2 regions of the Glutamicibacter sp. ZJUTW genome follow, and region 1 is predicted to be linked to the other one. Evidence: riboswitches for the same ligand, from Rfam matches in the RefSeq annotation. Region 1 holds a riboswitch; the other holds the start of a gene.
The links. Region 1 has a riboswitch for S-adenosylmethionine ahead of F0M17_RS16525 (flavin reductase family protein). Riboswitches for the same ligand answer to the same signal wherever they lie in the genome.
Positions count from the first base shown of each region.

Region 2: linked by a shared signal. The riboswitch ahead of F0M17_RS01320 (ABC transporter substrate-binding protein) and the one ahead of F0M17_RS16525 (flavin reductase family protein) in region 1 are both predicted to bind S-adenosylmethionine.

Region 1 covers NZ_CP043624.1:3,523,993-3,531,787, reverse strand. Annotated here, with positions in the region: gene F0M17_RS16545 (PaaI family thioesterase) at 3-419, opposite strand; gene F0M17_RS16540 (AMP-binding protein) at 435-2,042, opposite strand; gene F0M17_RS16535 (helix-turn-helix domain-containing protein) at 2,280-3,452, shown strand; gene F0M17_RS16530 (NAD(P)-binding domain-containing protein) at 3,565-5,361, shown strand; SAM riboswitch class IV at 5,649-5,766, shown strand; gene F0M17_RS16525 (flavin reductase family protein) at 5,861-6,361, shown strand; gene dnaB (replicative DNA helicase) at 7,218-7,795, shown strand, end outside.
Region 2 covers NZ_CP043624.1:271,760-279,554, forward strand. Annotated here, with positions in the region: gene F0M17_RS01315 (MetQ/NlpA family ABC transporter substrate-binding protein) at 1-747, shown strand, start outside; SAM riboswitch class I at 1,042-1,133, shown strand; gene F0M17_RS01320 (ABC transporter substrate-binding protein) at 1,258-2,889, shown strand; gene F0M17_RS01325 (ABC transporter permease) at 2,901-3,857, shown strand; gene F0M17_RS01330 (ABC transporter permease) at 3,872-4,759, shown strand; gene F0M17_RS01335 (ABC transporter ATP-binding protein) at 4,788-6,410, shown strand; gene F0M17_RS01340 (acyl-CoA dehydrogenase family protein) at 6,449-7,690, shown strand; gene F0M17_RS01345 (NtaA/DmoA family FMN-dependent monooxygenase) at 7,693-7,795, shown strand, end outside.

The sequences.
Region 1 (7,795 bases):
CGTCAGTCCTTGGGCAAGTCCACATTCTGGGTACGAAGCTGGCCACGGGAGAGCTGCTTGCCGGTGGCTTCATCGGTGATGATGACCTCCCAGAGCTGCTGGGTGCGCCCTTGGAACAGCGCGGTGGCGACCACCTGGACCCGCGCCCCGGTGGAGGGGCGCAGGAAGTCAGTGGCATTGTGCACTCCAACGGCGAATTGCCCGCGTTCGGCCACCGCATAGCTGGCGCCAACCGACCCTGCACTCTCGATCATCGAGGCGTACACGCCTCCATGGACCACGCCCCACGGAGTGTGGTGGTTCTCGTCCAACTGCGCGTGGGCACGTACTTCAGTGGCAGTGATTTCATCGAATTCCAATCCGATGCTTGCGCTGAATCGGCTGGTCTTGTCAGGAATCCGTGGTGCTGGCTTATCCAATTACTGGTCCTTGAGCTAGTTCGTCGTGCTGTCTTCAAGCGCCTGGGCGCGCAGAACATTCTTCTGCACCTTACCAGTGGAGGTGCGCGGCAGATCCTGCGGGAAGACGATGGTGCGCGGCACCTTGAATCCGGCCAGCTTTTCGCGGGCGAAGCCAATCAGGGTTTCGGCATCCAGGGTGGATCCGCTGGTGCGGATGACATAAGCCACCGGGCGCTCGCCCCATTTCTCGTCGGCGACGCCGATGACTGCAAGGTCCAGCACTTCTGGGTGCGATGCGAGGGCCTGTTCCACCTCGATGGTGGAGATGTTCTCGCCGCCGGAAATGATGATGTCCTTGGCCCGGTCGCGCACCTGGATGTAGCCGTCCGGGTGCATGACGCCGAGGTCGCCGGTGTGGAACCAGCCGCCATGGAAAGCTTGGGCGGTGGCGGCGTCGTCGCGGTAGTAGCCGATCATGACGTTATTGCCGCGCAGCACGATTTCGCCCATGGTCTGCCCGTCCGCCGGGACATCGTCCATGTTCTCGTCGACAATGCGCGCGGACTCGGCGGTGATCATGCCAACGCCCTGGCGGGCGAGCTTCGCTGCCCGGGCCGGCCCATCGAGCTCATCCCACTCATCCTGGTATTCGCACACCGTGTACGGCCCATAGACTTCGGTCAGGCCGTACACGTGGACTACTTCGATGCCCAGATTCTGCAGCTTGGAGATGATGGCCGGGGATGGCGGAGCGCCAGCGGTGGTGATCCGCAATGGCGCATCAAGCTGGTGGGCGCGGGTGGAGTCGGCGATGATGGAGCAAACGGTCGGGGCGCCGCACAGGTGCGTGGTCCCCAGATTCTCGATGGCGTCCCAGACCGCATCCTCGCGCACGCCGCGCAGGCACAGGTGGGTTCCTCCTGCTGCGGTAACGGCCCATGGGGTGCACCATCCATTGCAGTGGAACATCGGCAGGGTCCACAGGTAGCGGGTCTTGGCGGTGAAGCCCTGGTGGTGCGCTTCGCCCAAGGAATTCAGGTAGCTGCCGCGGTGCGAGTAGAGCACGCCCTTCGGCTTGCCGGTGGTGCCTGACGTGTAGTTGAGGGTGATCGGCGCCCGCTCGTCGGCTATGGCATAGGGAAGCTTCTCATCCGAGGTTTCTGCGAGCAGCTCGTCCAAGGTGGCGTCCACTTGCACTTCGGGACGCGGTCCGGAGTACTGGTCATCGGTGATTTCGATGAGCGCCTCCAGCGTCGGGTTCTCCCGGCGCAGGGTCTTCGTATTCTCCAGCAGCTCGGTGTCGGCAAGCATCAGCTTGGTAGCCGAATGATCAATGATGTACTGCAGCTCGTGGGCCGAAAGGCGGGTATTCAGGGCAATGAGGACGCCGCCAGCCAGCGGTACGGCGTAATGCGCCATGAGCATTTCGGGAGTATTCGGTGCCAGCACGGCCACGCGGTCGCCCGGTTCAATGCGCGCCTTCAGCGCCTGGGAAAACCGGTGCACGCGTGCTTCGAGTTCCGCGTAGGTGTAGCTGCGAGTTCCATGGATGACGGCGGTCTTCTTCGGATAGGCCTCGGTTGTGCGCTCAAGGAAACGCAGCGGGGTCAGTTCTGAATGGTTTGCACGGGTCATGACCATGGGGTGACGTCCTTTGTTCTCTGTTACTGTTCCGCTGCAGCCGGGTTCGCCGGCTCGGAATATGGAGTGGATCACACTGATTCATATCGTGGCATGAAACTGCAGTTCTATCTACGAAACGAAGTTTCATTTCGTTGAATGGATGCATTGCAGCGCCGAGTGCACAGCAGTGGCGCTGGCATGCAGGAAAGGACTGCAAGTCTTCCCCTAGACCAGGATGCATGCCATTCTCTAAGCATGACACCTGTCCGCACTCCTGCTGCCCAGAGCCTGCAAGCTGCGCTCGGCGCCGGTGTGGATCCACTGGGTTACGCCCGGCAATTGCTGCCCTTGCATCGCGCCTGGTCCGAGGGCGCGCGCATCCGGAGCGAGGTGCGTCCGGTCATTGCGCGCTCCTGGAAGCGGGCTCCGGGCCGCGGTGGAGAATCCAGGTTGCTGCCGGAGGAAGAGCTGGCTGCTCGCCGGCGGGGCAACCAGGAAATGTCGATTCTCGGCCAACTGCTGGGCGACCGGCTCCTGCCCCTGGCAGGGCAGGCAGAAAACCAGCTGGTCATCACCGACGAGGAAGGCTACATCCTCTCGGTGCGCGGCCCGCGCGCCGTGCGCCGGCAAAGTGACGGTATCGGCTTCATTCCTGGAGCGCGCTGGCGGGAGGCGGATGTGGGAACCAATGGCATCGGCACGGTTATGGTCGACCGGATTCCCATTCAGGTCTTCGGCCCGGAGCATGCCCGCGAGGAGCAGCATGCCTGGGTGTGCACCTCGGCGCCGATCGTCAACCCGGCCACCGGCGCCTTGGCGGCCACGGTGACTCTGGCTGGGTCCTTCCGTACCGCGCATCCGCACACCCTCGCGCTGGTTTCCGCGACCGCGCGGGAGGCCGAGGGTGAGCTACTGCGGCTGCACCAGCTGGAGCTGGACGAGCTGCGCAGTGCCGTGGATGGCCCGGGCGGACGCTACGTGCTGGTGGATGGGCATCTTGCCGTGGCCGCCAGCCGAGGATTCGACTGCCCGGCACGCCTCCCTGTGCCTGGGGGGCTGCAGGAGGGCAACGTCTGGGTACGCGGTCTGGGCGCCATGCACGCCGCACCGGTCCCCGGGGGATGGTTACTGCGTCCCGTTGCGGAGCGGGTAGTGCTGGAACTGTGCTCCGGCCCGGTGCCTAAGGTGGTGATCAGCGTGGGCTCGGAACGCACCGAAGTGCCACTGGGGTGGCGGCATTGGCAGATCCTGGAGCTTCTAGCCCGTCGGCACCAGGGTGTCGATGCGGACGGGCTCGCTGAGCTGTGGCCTAGGCCCGTGAGTGCGGTGACGGTGCGCGCCGAGGTGTCACGGCTGCGTGCCAAGCTCGGCGGAATCATCGCCGCGCGCCCATACCGGCTGACCGTGCCGGTGGTCTTCTCCTGCTGACATCGCGCAACCTTTTGCAACCCTTTCTTCTTGTGATCCACGTCATAATCTGGATTCCACGCGGCAGGGCACCTGACGCACCAATTAGACGGTTCCAGAAAGAAATGAAGTGATGACGATGGCCGAGAACTCCCCGGAAACCCAGGCACGATCATGGCTGGCGAAGCTGCAGCAGGCGTTGTCGGCCAGTGATTCCGCCGCCGCAGTGCAAATGTTCGGCGAGGAATCCTACTGGCGCGACCTGACCTCGCTGACTTGGAACCTGCATACCGCGGAGGGGCGCGACGGCATCCAGTCCATGCTGCTGGGCATCGATGCCGGGGCCTGGCCGCGCAACCTGCAGGTGACCAGCGCCACGGAAGCCGAGGGCGTCATCGAGGCCTGGTTCACCTTCGAGAACGATGCGGTGCAGGGCAAGGGCCTGTTCCGGTTGCGCGACGGGTTGGGCTGGACAATGCTGTCCACCGCGCAAGGACTGCGCGACTTCCCCGAGCCTTCCGGGGCGCGCCGCGAATTGGGGGCGGACCACGGGGCGGACATGGTCTCGGAGAACTGGCTGGACCGGCGGAAGAAGGCCCAGGAATCCTTGGGAATCACTGAGCAGCCCTATGTCCTGGTCATCGGCGGCGGCCAGGGCGGCATCGGCCTGGGTGCGCGGCTGAAGCGCATGGGCGTGCCCGCGCTGATCATCGACAAGCATCCCAAGCCCGGCGACCAGTGGCGTTCGCGCTACCACTCCCTGGCCCTGCACGACCCGGTCTGGTACGACCACATGCCGTATATCGAGTTCCCCGACCACTGGCCGGTGTTCACCCCGAAGGACAAGATGGGGGACTGGCTGGAGTGCTACACAAAGCTCATGGAGCTGGACTACTGGTCCCTGACTGAGGCGGTGGGCGCACGCAAGGACTCCGAAGGCGAGGGCTGGATCGTCGACGTCATCCGCGACGGCCAGCCGCTGACCCTGCGCCCCGCCCATCTGGTCCTGGCCACCGGCATGTCAGGCATCCCGAACCTGCCGCAGTACCCGGGGCAGGACATCTTCGCCGGCGAGCAGAACCACTCTTCGACCCATCCTGGCGGAGAGGCCTACCGGGGCAAGAACGTGGTGGTGATCGGGTCGAACAATTCAGCCCACGACATCTGCGCCGACCTGGTGAACAACAGAGCGAAGCCGGTCATGGTGCAGCGCTCCAGCACCCATATCGTGCGTTCCGAATCGCTGATGAAGACCGTGCTCGGCCCGCTGTACTCGGAGGAGGCGCTGGCCAACGGGATCGACCACAATACCGCGGACTTGATCTTCGCCTCGATCCCGTACAAGGTTCTGCCCGAGTTCCACAAGCCGGCCTTCGCCCAGATCCGCGAGGATGACGCTCAGTTCTACCAGTCGCTGACCGATGCCGGGTTCGATCTGGACTTCGGGGACGACGACTCGGGCCTGTTCCTGAAGTACCTGCGCCGCGGTTCGGGCTACTACATCAACATCGGCGCCTCGGAGCTGGTGGCCGATGGTTCCATCGCCCTGGCCAAGGGAGAAGTCTCGCACCTGACCGAGCATTCCGTGGTACTGGCCGACGGCACCGAGCTGCCCGCCGATGCGGTGGTCTACGCGACCGGTTACGGCTCCATGAATGGCTGGGCCGCGCAGCTGATATCCCAGGAGGTCGCCGACGAGGTGGGCAAGTGCTGGGGACTGGGGTCGGGCACCACCAAGGATCCCGGACCGTGGGAGGGGGAGCTGCGCAACATGTGGAAGCCGACCAGGGTCAAGAACCTGTGGTTCCACGGCGGCAACCTGCACCAGTCGCGCCACTACTCCAAGTACCTCGGGCTGCAGCTCAAGGCCCGCTACGAGGGGCTGGGCACCCCGGTGTACGCACTCGCCGAAAGCTTCCACCGGCTCTGAAGCGCGGAAGTACCTGGGGTTTCCCGGCCCTCCTGGACCGTGATTGGTCCGGGCGGGCCGAGGCTCGTTGCCAACCGGCAGAACAGGTACTGGGGGCCGAACCGGGCAGGGATTCCGTTGCAAGCCGGTTCCTCAGCATTAAGGCGAACAGGACATGATGTGTGGCGAACAAATGAACGATTGCGACCAGAAATGACCGCAGTTCACCGAATGAATACCGGAGTATTTCGATTTAAGAAGTGAATTGTTTGACGCTGCTTCGTAATCACCCATATTGTTTTAAGCAGAATCAAGAGCATCAGCTATAAGCCCTGGCTTGCTGATCGGCAACCCTCTCAACGGTAGTGGGGTGCTCCAGGTGAGGATTCGGTTCCACGCAAAAACGTGCTGGAACAAGTACCGCACACGGCGCGGAACTCCAACTCTGGCGGCTTCGAGAAGCAAGAAGCTCCGGCGTGCGGACTACTGCGCGGTGGGCAAGACCCGAAGGAATCGAGCCATGTCATTGAATCTTGAACTTGACCCGTTGACCCTGCGCAAGGTTTTCGCTCAGCATCCGTCAGGCGTAGCCGCCCTCTGTGCAGAACTGGATGGCGAGAAGACCGGCATTGTGGCTTCGTCATTTACCGTGGGTGTTTCCCTCGAGCCAGCACTGGTGATGTTCGCCGTGCAGAAATCATCGAATACGTGGCCAAAACTGCGCAACGCTGGCCGCATCGGCGTTTCGGTGCTCAGCGAACGCAATGAAGGAGTGTGTGCTCAGATCGCGTCGAAGAACGGCGACCGATTCCGCGGGATCGACACCTATTCCTCGGAGCAGGGCGCACTGTTCATTAACGAGTCCACGCTGTGGCTGGAAACCTCGATTTACAACGAGGTCGAAGCGGGGGATCACTGGGTGATCTTGATGGAAGTCCACGGGCACCGCATCTCGAAGCACTCACCGCAGATCTTCCACGATTCGCGCTTCCATTCACTGCCGGTTCCCGAGCTCGTCTAAGCCCTTCTGAACTTCCAAAGCTTCGGCCAGATCAACGTATTGATCTGGCCGAAGCTTTTTTGATTTCGAGGCCTGCAGAATCACTTTATACTTGCGCCAATCTGAAAACTAGGCGCGATGCCTCTTGATCTCCGGGCGCACCGGCCGCAACCCTGGACTACATGCAGCCCATGCACTGCGGGCAAGTTCGACGTGTAATTGCACTTCCACTGCAGCTGATTGCGGAGGTAAATCGGCGGCAGTGCGCCAAGAGCCCAGTTACGGCTTCAAATTCACGCAACGCCACGTCGGCGACATCAAGTTATCCACGGCCCTGAGCGGTGAAATTCTTGTCGGTTGTGAACTACTTCGGGCTCGGAGCCTTGATAGCGAACATTAATCCGTGGTGACTAAGGGTTTTGCAAAATTAACAGTATCCACAGTGTTATCCACAAAACTGTGGATGAAGTGTGGGGAAATGTGAACAAAGGAGCAAAAACCCCGGAAACTGGGCGGTTGTGGGTGTTGATAACCTCGATGTGGTTGGCGTGACCTTCAATGAATTAACTTTCTTTCCACAAGTGTGAAAATGCAAACAGCCTAGTCAATCGGTGTTACCGGTGTGTAGAGTGGGGTAATCCACAGGGTTCTCCCCAGACTGTGAACAGGGGAGTCCACAGGTAGCGGTGTGTTATCCACATATTCTGTGGATAATGAGGTTTACGCCTGTTAATAACAGCCCTAGTGTTGGCTTCGGGAGAGAAATATCCACAGGCGCTTTACAGCTAAATGTCCGTATCGACTGACATGATGAAGCGTTGCCATGAGGGCAAGGAGAATTTTCCCAGCGGGTCAATAGGGGATGGAAGTGTCTGCAATGAGTGCTGAGCCGGTTTACGAAGGACGGGAATCCGACGCAGGGCGTAAGCCGCCACAGGATATCGAGGCCGAAATGTCGGTGCTCGGCGGCATGATGCTTTCCAAGGATGCGATTGCCGACGTCGTTGAATCCATCCGCGGCACCGACTTCTACCGTCCCTCCCACGAATCCATCTACGAGGCAATCGTTGACCTCTACGGCCGCGGCGAGCCAGCCGATGCGGTCACCGTAGCCGACTTGCTGACCAAGCGCGGCGAAATCTCGCGCGTGGGTGGCGCTGCCTACCTGCACAACCTCATCCAGCAGGTTCCCACTGCGGCGAATGCCGGGTACTACGCAGAAATCGTGCGCGAACGCGCAGTGCTGCGCCGGCTGGTTGACGCCGGTACGCGCATCGTCCAGATGGGCTACTCGCCGGATGGCGAGGTCGACGCAATCGTCAACGAAGCCCAGGCCGAGGTGTACAAGGTTGCCGAGAACCGCAGCAGCGAGGACTATGTGCGCCTCTCGGACATCATCGAAGACACGGTCGACGAGATCGAGAACGCGGCCAACGCGGGCGACGGCATCACCGG
Region 2 (7,795 bases), 370 kb from region 1:
CAGACGAAGTTCACGGTCCACTTCGAACCGGCCATGGCCGGGGAGGAGAAGATCCTGGATTTCGTGGCGCGCCAGATCGCGCCTGACTACGGCATCGAAATCGAGAAGGTCGGGCTGCAGGATCCGATCCAGGCCAACCAGGCGGTGGCCAGCGGCCAATTCGATGCCACCATTTTCGAGCACCAGTGGTACATGGAGCAGTCCGCCGAGGCTGCCGGAGTCGAGCTGGAACCCACGGTGGAGCTCTTCCAGTGGGGTTTCGGGCTCTACTCGAACCATTACGACTCGGTCGAGGACATCCCGCGCGGCGCCTCGCTGCTGCTGCCCAACGACGTGGCCAACCAGGGCCAGGCGCTGTGGCTGCTGCAACGCGAGGGTCTGCTCGGCCTGGACCCGGACATCGAACCGCGCACCGCGAAGATCTCCGATGTGGTTGATAACCCCCGGGGCTTCGAGCTGAAGGAAGCCGACCTGCTGGCGATGCCGCGCATGCTCGACGACGTCGGCGTGGCGATCGGCTACGTCTCCCAGTTCGATGCGGGCAAGGTCGACCGCGACCAGGGGATCTTGTTCCCCGAGCCGCCCAAGACCTTTGCCTCCCGCCTGATCATGGGCGCGGAGTATGCCAAGAGCGCCGATGCGCAGAAGCTGGTGGAAGCATTTTCCGATCCGCGGCTGCAGGAGTACCTGGCCACGACCGAGGATCCGCTGGTCCAGGGAGTGCTCACCCCGGTCTCCGGTTCCTGACGGCAACCCCCATTGCGCCGCACGTTTCGGCGTGCGCGAAGCGGCCCGGCACCGACAGGAGCCGGGCCGCTTCGCGCTCCTGATGACGCATTGTCTCCGCCGAGGCCAGCAGCGTCAAGGATTTCCTGTCAAGGTGCTTAATCCTTGGACTTGTGACAGAGCATTACGCCCAATATTACGAACATCGGGCATTTCAGAATGCGTTGTGTGACTTCATGACCCCTGTCTTACGTAACGCTTGTCTGCTGAATTCACGGGTTGCAGACTTGAATTGTTCGGCCGGTACAGCCGCACACCCCATCCAGAGCGACCGAGAGACCTGGCTCGTTGAAGTCGCAGCAACCACCCGTAAACGGGAGCGGTGCTAAGGCCGGGACCGATGGAGATTGCTAATTTTCACGACAGTCTGCCGGGAGAAACTCGCCAAGAGTAGTCCCACGAATCATGGCAGAACGTACAGGGAATCTAGGCGTAATCCTCGGGTCACCAACCGAGAGGACATTTGAAATCATGCGTACAGCACATTTTGGACTGAAGACCACTGCGATTCTTGCCGTTCTGGGCTTATCGCTCACCGCGTGCGGCGGCAACGCCAATAAGACGGGCGCAGCGCAGGCGGTAGCCGATCCAGGGACGCCGGTTGAAGGTGGCACCTTCACCTTCGCTGAAGTCACCCCTATCAACAATTGGCAGACTCAGGCAGCACGCTTCTATGAGAAGGCGAATGTTCTGAACTCAGTGCTTGATCGCCTGACCTACTATGACGTGGAAGCCGGCAAACTGGTTGGCTGGATCGCCAGCGAGTTCGAAGCCAATGAGGACCAGACGGAGTTCACTTTCACCATTCGCGACGGTGTCACTTTCTCAGACGGCTCCAAGCTGGATGCTGAGGCTGTGAAGCTGAACCTGGACGCCCTTGGAAAGGGAATCAAGTCTGCCCAGATTGCGCCAAACGTTGATTTTGCCGCCTATAAGTCGGCAGAAGTCGTAGGGGGCAACAAGGTCAAGGTAACGCTCAAGCGACCAGATGCCAATTTCCTCAGGTCGACTTCCTCCGTAACTGCTGGTTTGGTGTCCCCGAAGACCCTTGAACTGGACAATGCCGCGCAGTCTTCGATCTCCAAGATAGTTGGTTCCGGCCCATTCGTCTTCGAATCGGAAAAGCCTGATGAAGAAGTCGTTTTCAGCAGCCGGGATGACTACGCCTGGGCGCCAGAAACTGCCCCGAACCAGGGCGATGCCTACCTGGATACCCTGGTTATCAAGTACCTTCCAGAGGTCGCTAGCCGTGCCGGCGCCGCCCAGTCCGGGCAGGTGGATCTCGTCCGAGGATTGCAGCCGGTAGACGAACAGGTGCTGGCCTCCAGCGGCGGCAAGGTTTATGCCGCCGAAGGGGTGGACCTGACCACCAACCACGCGGCCGTGCGCATTGGCTCGGGAAAGCTGGAAGACGTCAAAGTCCGCCAGGCACTGCAGGTTGCAATCGACCGCCAGGCCATCAAAGACACCGTTCTCTCGGATAGCTATGTCATTTCGGGATCGATCCTCAACCACAAGGCACCAGGGTTTGTAGACCTGTCAGCAGAATTGGCTTATAACCCGGAAAAGGCCAAGCAGTTATTGGACGAGGCCGGATGGAATCCGGGCACAGATGGCATTCGGGAGAAGGACGGGAAAAAGTTGGAAGTCACGGTTTCCACCTCCAATAACTCCGTAGTCATCAAGCCAGCGTTCGAACTGATTGAGCAGCAATGGCGCGAGATCGGCGTCCAGCTGATCAACCGCGCGGCGGACAATACTTTCCTGACCAACGCACTTGTCGACGACAAGGTGGAGTTCTTCGGAACTCGCCAGTTTGCGTACGGCGGACTGGGCCCGGTCTATGCACCTGCGAACAACAACCAGACCCTTCGCGCTGATCCTGAACTGAACAAGCTTTTCACCAAAGAGCAGTCGGCGACCACCGATGAGGAACACCTGAAGCTGGTCGAAGAAGAACAGCGTGCCCTGGTGCTGGACAAGGCCCTGACGCTGGTTCTTTGGGACGAAGTCCAGGTCTATGGCGCCAATAGCTCGGCGAACGTCGAGTTCACTTCCGGTACCGCGCCCATCTTCCAAGGTGCTTGGAAGAGCGAAGGCTAGGAACCAAATCCATGGGCACTTACATCGTAAAACGACTGGGACAGGCGCTTCTGGTCATCTGGCTTGCCTACACAGCGGTTTTCATTGCCGTGCAATCCTTGCCGAATGACCCGGTCACGATCTTCCTGAGCACTGACTCGGCGGCGGATCCGGCCACCATTGCCCAGATGAAGGCATACTACGGATACGACCAGCCGCTCTTCGTGCAGTACTTCTCGCAGTTGCTCGGGTTGCTTCGCGGGGATCTTGGATATTCGTTATCCAATGGTTCGGAAGTGGCAACGCGCATCGGGGAAGTCGCTGGATCAACCTTGATTCTGGCTGGCAGTGCATTCGTTCTTTCAGTGGTATTCGCCCTGATTATCGCGTCGGCTGCGAGCCTGGCCAGAGGCGGGAAGTTGCGCAAGGCGCTGCTGAACCTGCCACCTTTGATGGTTTCGATACCTGTTTTCTGGTTGGGTCTGCTGCTCTTGCAGCTGTTGGCCGTGCAGCTCGGCGTGATGTCGCTGTTCCCGGATGGATCGTTCATGTCGTTGGCGGTGCCAATCTTCGTGCTGGCCGTGCACCTGAGCGCTCCGATTGCCCAGGTCCTGATCAAGAGCGTGCAGGAAGTGAATAGGCAACCGTTTATTGAAGTTTTGCGCGCCAAAGGCGCAAGCGAAGCATGGATCTTCTACCGGCACACCTTGAAGAACGCGGCCCCGGCCGCGCTATCCATTGCCGGTATCACCATTGGTGCCTTGCTCGCTGGTTCCGTCATCACCGAGACCGTGTTTTCCCGCGCGGGATTAGGCCAGCTGATCTTGCAGTCAGTGACGGCGCAGGACATTCCACTGGTCCAGGGATTGGTGCTGCTGACCGCAGTCGTTTTCACCGCAGTCAACTTGCTCGTTGATCTCATCCACCCGCAGCTCGATCCACGCATCGTCACGTCAACAAGCGGCGCAACCCGCTCGCTTGTTGCGTAAGGAAAGTAGGACTAATGAGTCTCATAACCGAACACGTTGGATCGGTGGACACTGCTGACCAGCCGCTAGCTTCAACCAAGACTGCAACCAAAATAGGAAATCCAGCAGCACGCTGGTTTGCCGCTTGGTGGGTTCTCATTCCGCTGGCCGTATTTGTGGCGTGGGCTTTTCTTCCATCGCTCTTTACGGGCCACGACCCGATTACTGGTGTGCCGGCTGACAAGCTGCTAGCGCCATCCGCGGAACACCTGTTCGGAACCGACCATCTGGGGCGTGACATCTACAGCCGAGTTGTCTACGGAACGCGCCAGACCCTGCTGACCGCGGGCCTGGCGTGCTTGGTTGGAAGCGTTGTCGGCTCGATCCTCGGTCTGCTGGCGGGCACTGCTGGACGTTTCGCAGATACCGTGGCAATGCGATTTGTCGATATTGTCCTGGCAGTTCCGGCCTTCCTCATTGCGCTGATTCTGGTCACCGCGACTGAACCTGGACCGCTGTCCTTGGGCCTGGGTGTAGGCATCGCCTCGATCGCGGCATTCGCACGCCTCGTGCGCACAGAGGTGCTGAGGGTCCGCTCTCGAGATTTCGTGCAGGCAGCGTTAATGAGTGGCGGGAAGTACTTCACGGTGCTGCGTCGGCACATCATCCCGCATATCGTCGGTCCGGTGCTGTCCTTGCTAGCTGTGGATCTGGGTGCTGCAATTCTTGCGATCTCCGGTTTAGGGTTCCTCGGCTTCGGGTCGCCACCGCCAACCCCTGAATGGGGACTGCTGATTTCCGAAGGCCGCCAGTACCTTTCGGTGGCTTGGTGGCTGACGACATTGCCGGGATTGGTCATCGTGTCGGCGGTCATGCTGACAGCCGTACTGGGACGTGCCATCAACAAGGCATTCCGCTTCTAGCTCTACACTTCGATGAACGGACAAGACCATGAACGCAACCAGCAACGCTTCTTCTGCGGTGATCCGCATAGAGGACTTAACAGTCCAGTATGCCCAAGGCACCGTAGCTGCTGACAGCATCAACTTGGAAATTCCAGCGGGACAAATCGTTGCCATTGTCGGTGAATCCGGCTCGGGCAAATCAACGCTGACCAAGACCCTGATTGGCCTATTGCCACAGGGGACTGAGGTCCAGGGAAGCGTGCGTTTCGGCGGTACTGAAGTCACCAATCTTTCTTTGTCCGACTGGCGTGCCATTCGTGGTGCCGGAATCGGCTTAGTCCCGCAGGATCCGGGCGCCTCGCTGGATCCCGTGAAGACCATTGGCTCCCAGATCATCGAAGTATTCCGTTTGCATCCGTCACGCTCAGTTCCAAAGGCCCAGTGGCGCTCTAAGGCAATCGAACTGATGCAGAGCGTTGGCATCGACCGGGCGGAAAGCCGGCTGGATCAATTTCCGCACGAGCTTTCTGGCGGGCTGAAGCAACGTGTATTGATTGCCATCGCCTTCGCGTTGAATCCTCAACTGCTCATTGCGGATGAACCCACCAGCGCCTTGGACGTCACCGTCCAGCGCACAGTTTTGGAAGTTTTCGTTTCGCTGGCTCGGAAGAAGGGAACCACTGTACTCTTCGTAACTCACGATCTGGCTGTTGCGACTGACATCGCAGACCGGGTACTGGTCATGAATTCGGGGAGGCTCCTCGAAGATCGCAGCGTTCCGGCGCTGGTTGCACAGAGCACTGAACCGTACACCAAGGCACTGCTCGACCAGGCCTATGCGCATCAGGACCGGCAGCAACCTTCAACCTCAGACGACATCGCGATCACAGTGGAGGGACTCGGCAAGGTCTTCGGCAAAGGCCGCAACGAGCACCAGGTTCTTTCCGACGTCAGTTTCGAAGTGCAGCGAGGCACCACGTTCTCGCTGGTAGGCGAATCCGGTTCCGGAAAATCCACAACAGCAAAAATCATCATGGGAATGCATCCAGCCACCGAAGGATCGGTGCTGGTCAACGGCAGAGAAGTTGCCAACATCAGCGGCAAGCAGCGCTATGACCTGTGGAGGGACGCGCAACTGGTCTATCAGAACCCCGACTCTGCCCTGGACCCGCGACAGTCGATCGGCTCGATCATCGATGAACCAATGGTCAACTACCGTCTGGGTGATTCCGCTTGGCGTGCCCAGCGAGTCGCGCAGTTGATGGATCAGGTGAATCTGCCAGAACAGCTGGTCGGAAGACGCCCAGGAGAGCTTTCCGGGGGACAACGCCAACGCGTCGCCATTGCCCGGGCTCTGGCAAGCGGTGCCAAAATTCTCGTCCTCGATGAAGCATTGAGCGCACTTGATGTACTCACCCAGGAACAAATACTTGAGTTGCTCGACCAGTTGCAGCGCGAAGAACAACTGACCTACCTGTTCATTTCCCATGATCTGCATGTGGTGGAACGGATCAGCCACCGCGTTGGCGTGATGTGCCGTGGGCAAATTGTCGAGTCGGGAACCGTCGATGAAATCTATTCCAATCCCCAGCATGAGTACACCAGGACCCTGCTTGCGGCGAATCCCGGCAAGGTACTTCGCGAATTGGCCGATTCGCGTACCGCCTAGCCATTTCACACCAATTCCAAAATCTACTAGGAGCATCCATGAGCACTGAAGCCTTGGCAACATTCCGTCCTTCCGCCCAGCAGCACACCGAAGCCGCTTACCAAGAACTTTTGGCACACTTCAGCCAGGTATTTGCCCGTATCGCGCAGGGCGCCACCGAACGCGAACAGCAGCGCATCCTGCCTTTCGAACAGGTGCAGTGGCTCAAGGACGCAGGATTCACCACCTTGCGCGTGCCAGCCAGCCACGGTGGCTCGCCGATTAGCCATGAGCACCTGTTCCGCCTGCTTATCGAGCTGGCGGCAGCCGACTCCAACGTAGCCCACTTGCTGCGCAGCCACTTCTCGTTCGTGGAAACCATTGCCCTGCAGCCTCAGGAGTTCCAGGACCGCTGGTTCCCGCGGGTGCTTGCGGGGGAAATCTTCGGCAATGCCGCCACCGAGCGCGGCGGCAACGCCCTGGGCAGCACCAACACCAAACTCGTCAAGACGGACGCCGGGTGGGTGCTGCGCGGCGAGAAGTACTACACCACCGGATCGATCTTCGCGGACTGGGTTGTCGTCATGGCCACCACCGAAGGCGTTGAGGGGCGGCAGTACGCGGTAGTCGAACGCCACGCCAAAGGCGTCGAAATCCTGGACGACTGGGACGGATTCGGCCAGCCGCTGACCGGCACCGGCACCGCGATCTTCACCGACGTCGCGGTGGACGAGCAGAACATCATCCAGCGCAAGGTGGCTTCCACCCTGGAGCCGGCGTTCTTCCAGCTCTGCCTGCTCTCGGTACTGGTTGGCATCGGCAAAGCAGCCCGGAACGAAGCCGCCCGAATCGTGGCGACCCGCACCCGTACCTTCAACACCGGCTCCGGCGCGCTGTTCAAGGACGACCCGCAGATCCAAGAGCTCGTAGGACGCCTTGCCTCGAACGTATTCGCCGCAGAATCAATTGTGGTGTCGGCGGCCCGCGACCTGGACGCAGCACTGGAACCGAGCCTCGGCTTGAACGCGGAGGAAGCCTTCCTGCGCGCCGAGCTTGCCGTGCAACAGGCGCACGTGGCCGCACCGAAGCTGGTCTTGGATGCCACCAGCGAACTCTTCGACGTCACCGGCGCCTCAGCGGTATCCACCTCGAAGTCGCTGGACCGTTTCTGGCGCAACGCGCGCACCGTCGCCACCCACAATCCAGTGGCCTTCAAGGCGCGTTCGGTGGGCGATTACTTCATCAACGGAACCATCCCGACGGGTTTGCACTCGATCGGCGAAGCCAAGGGAGCCAAGTAGCCATGGGAACCTTCGAATCCCGGCCGCGCTTCCTGCTGTCGGCCTTCCTCATGAACACCTCAAGCCACATCCTCGGCGGCATGTGGCGCCACCCTGAGGCGCAGC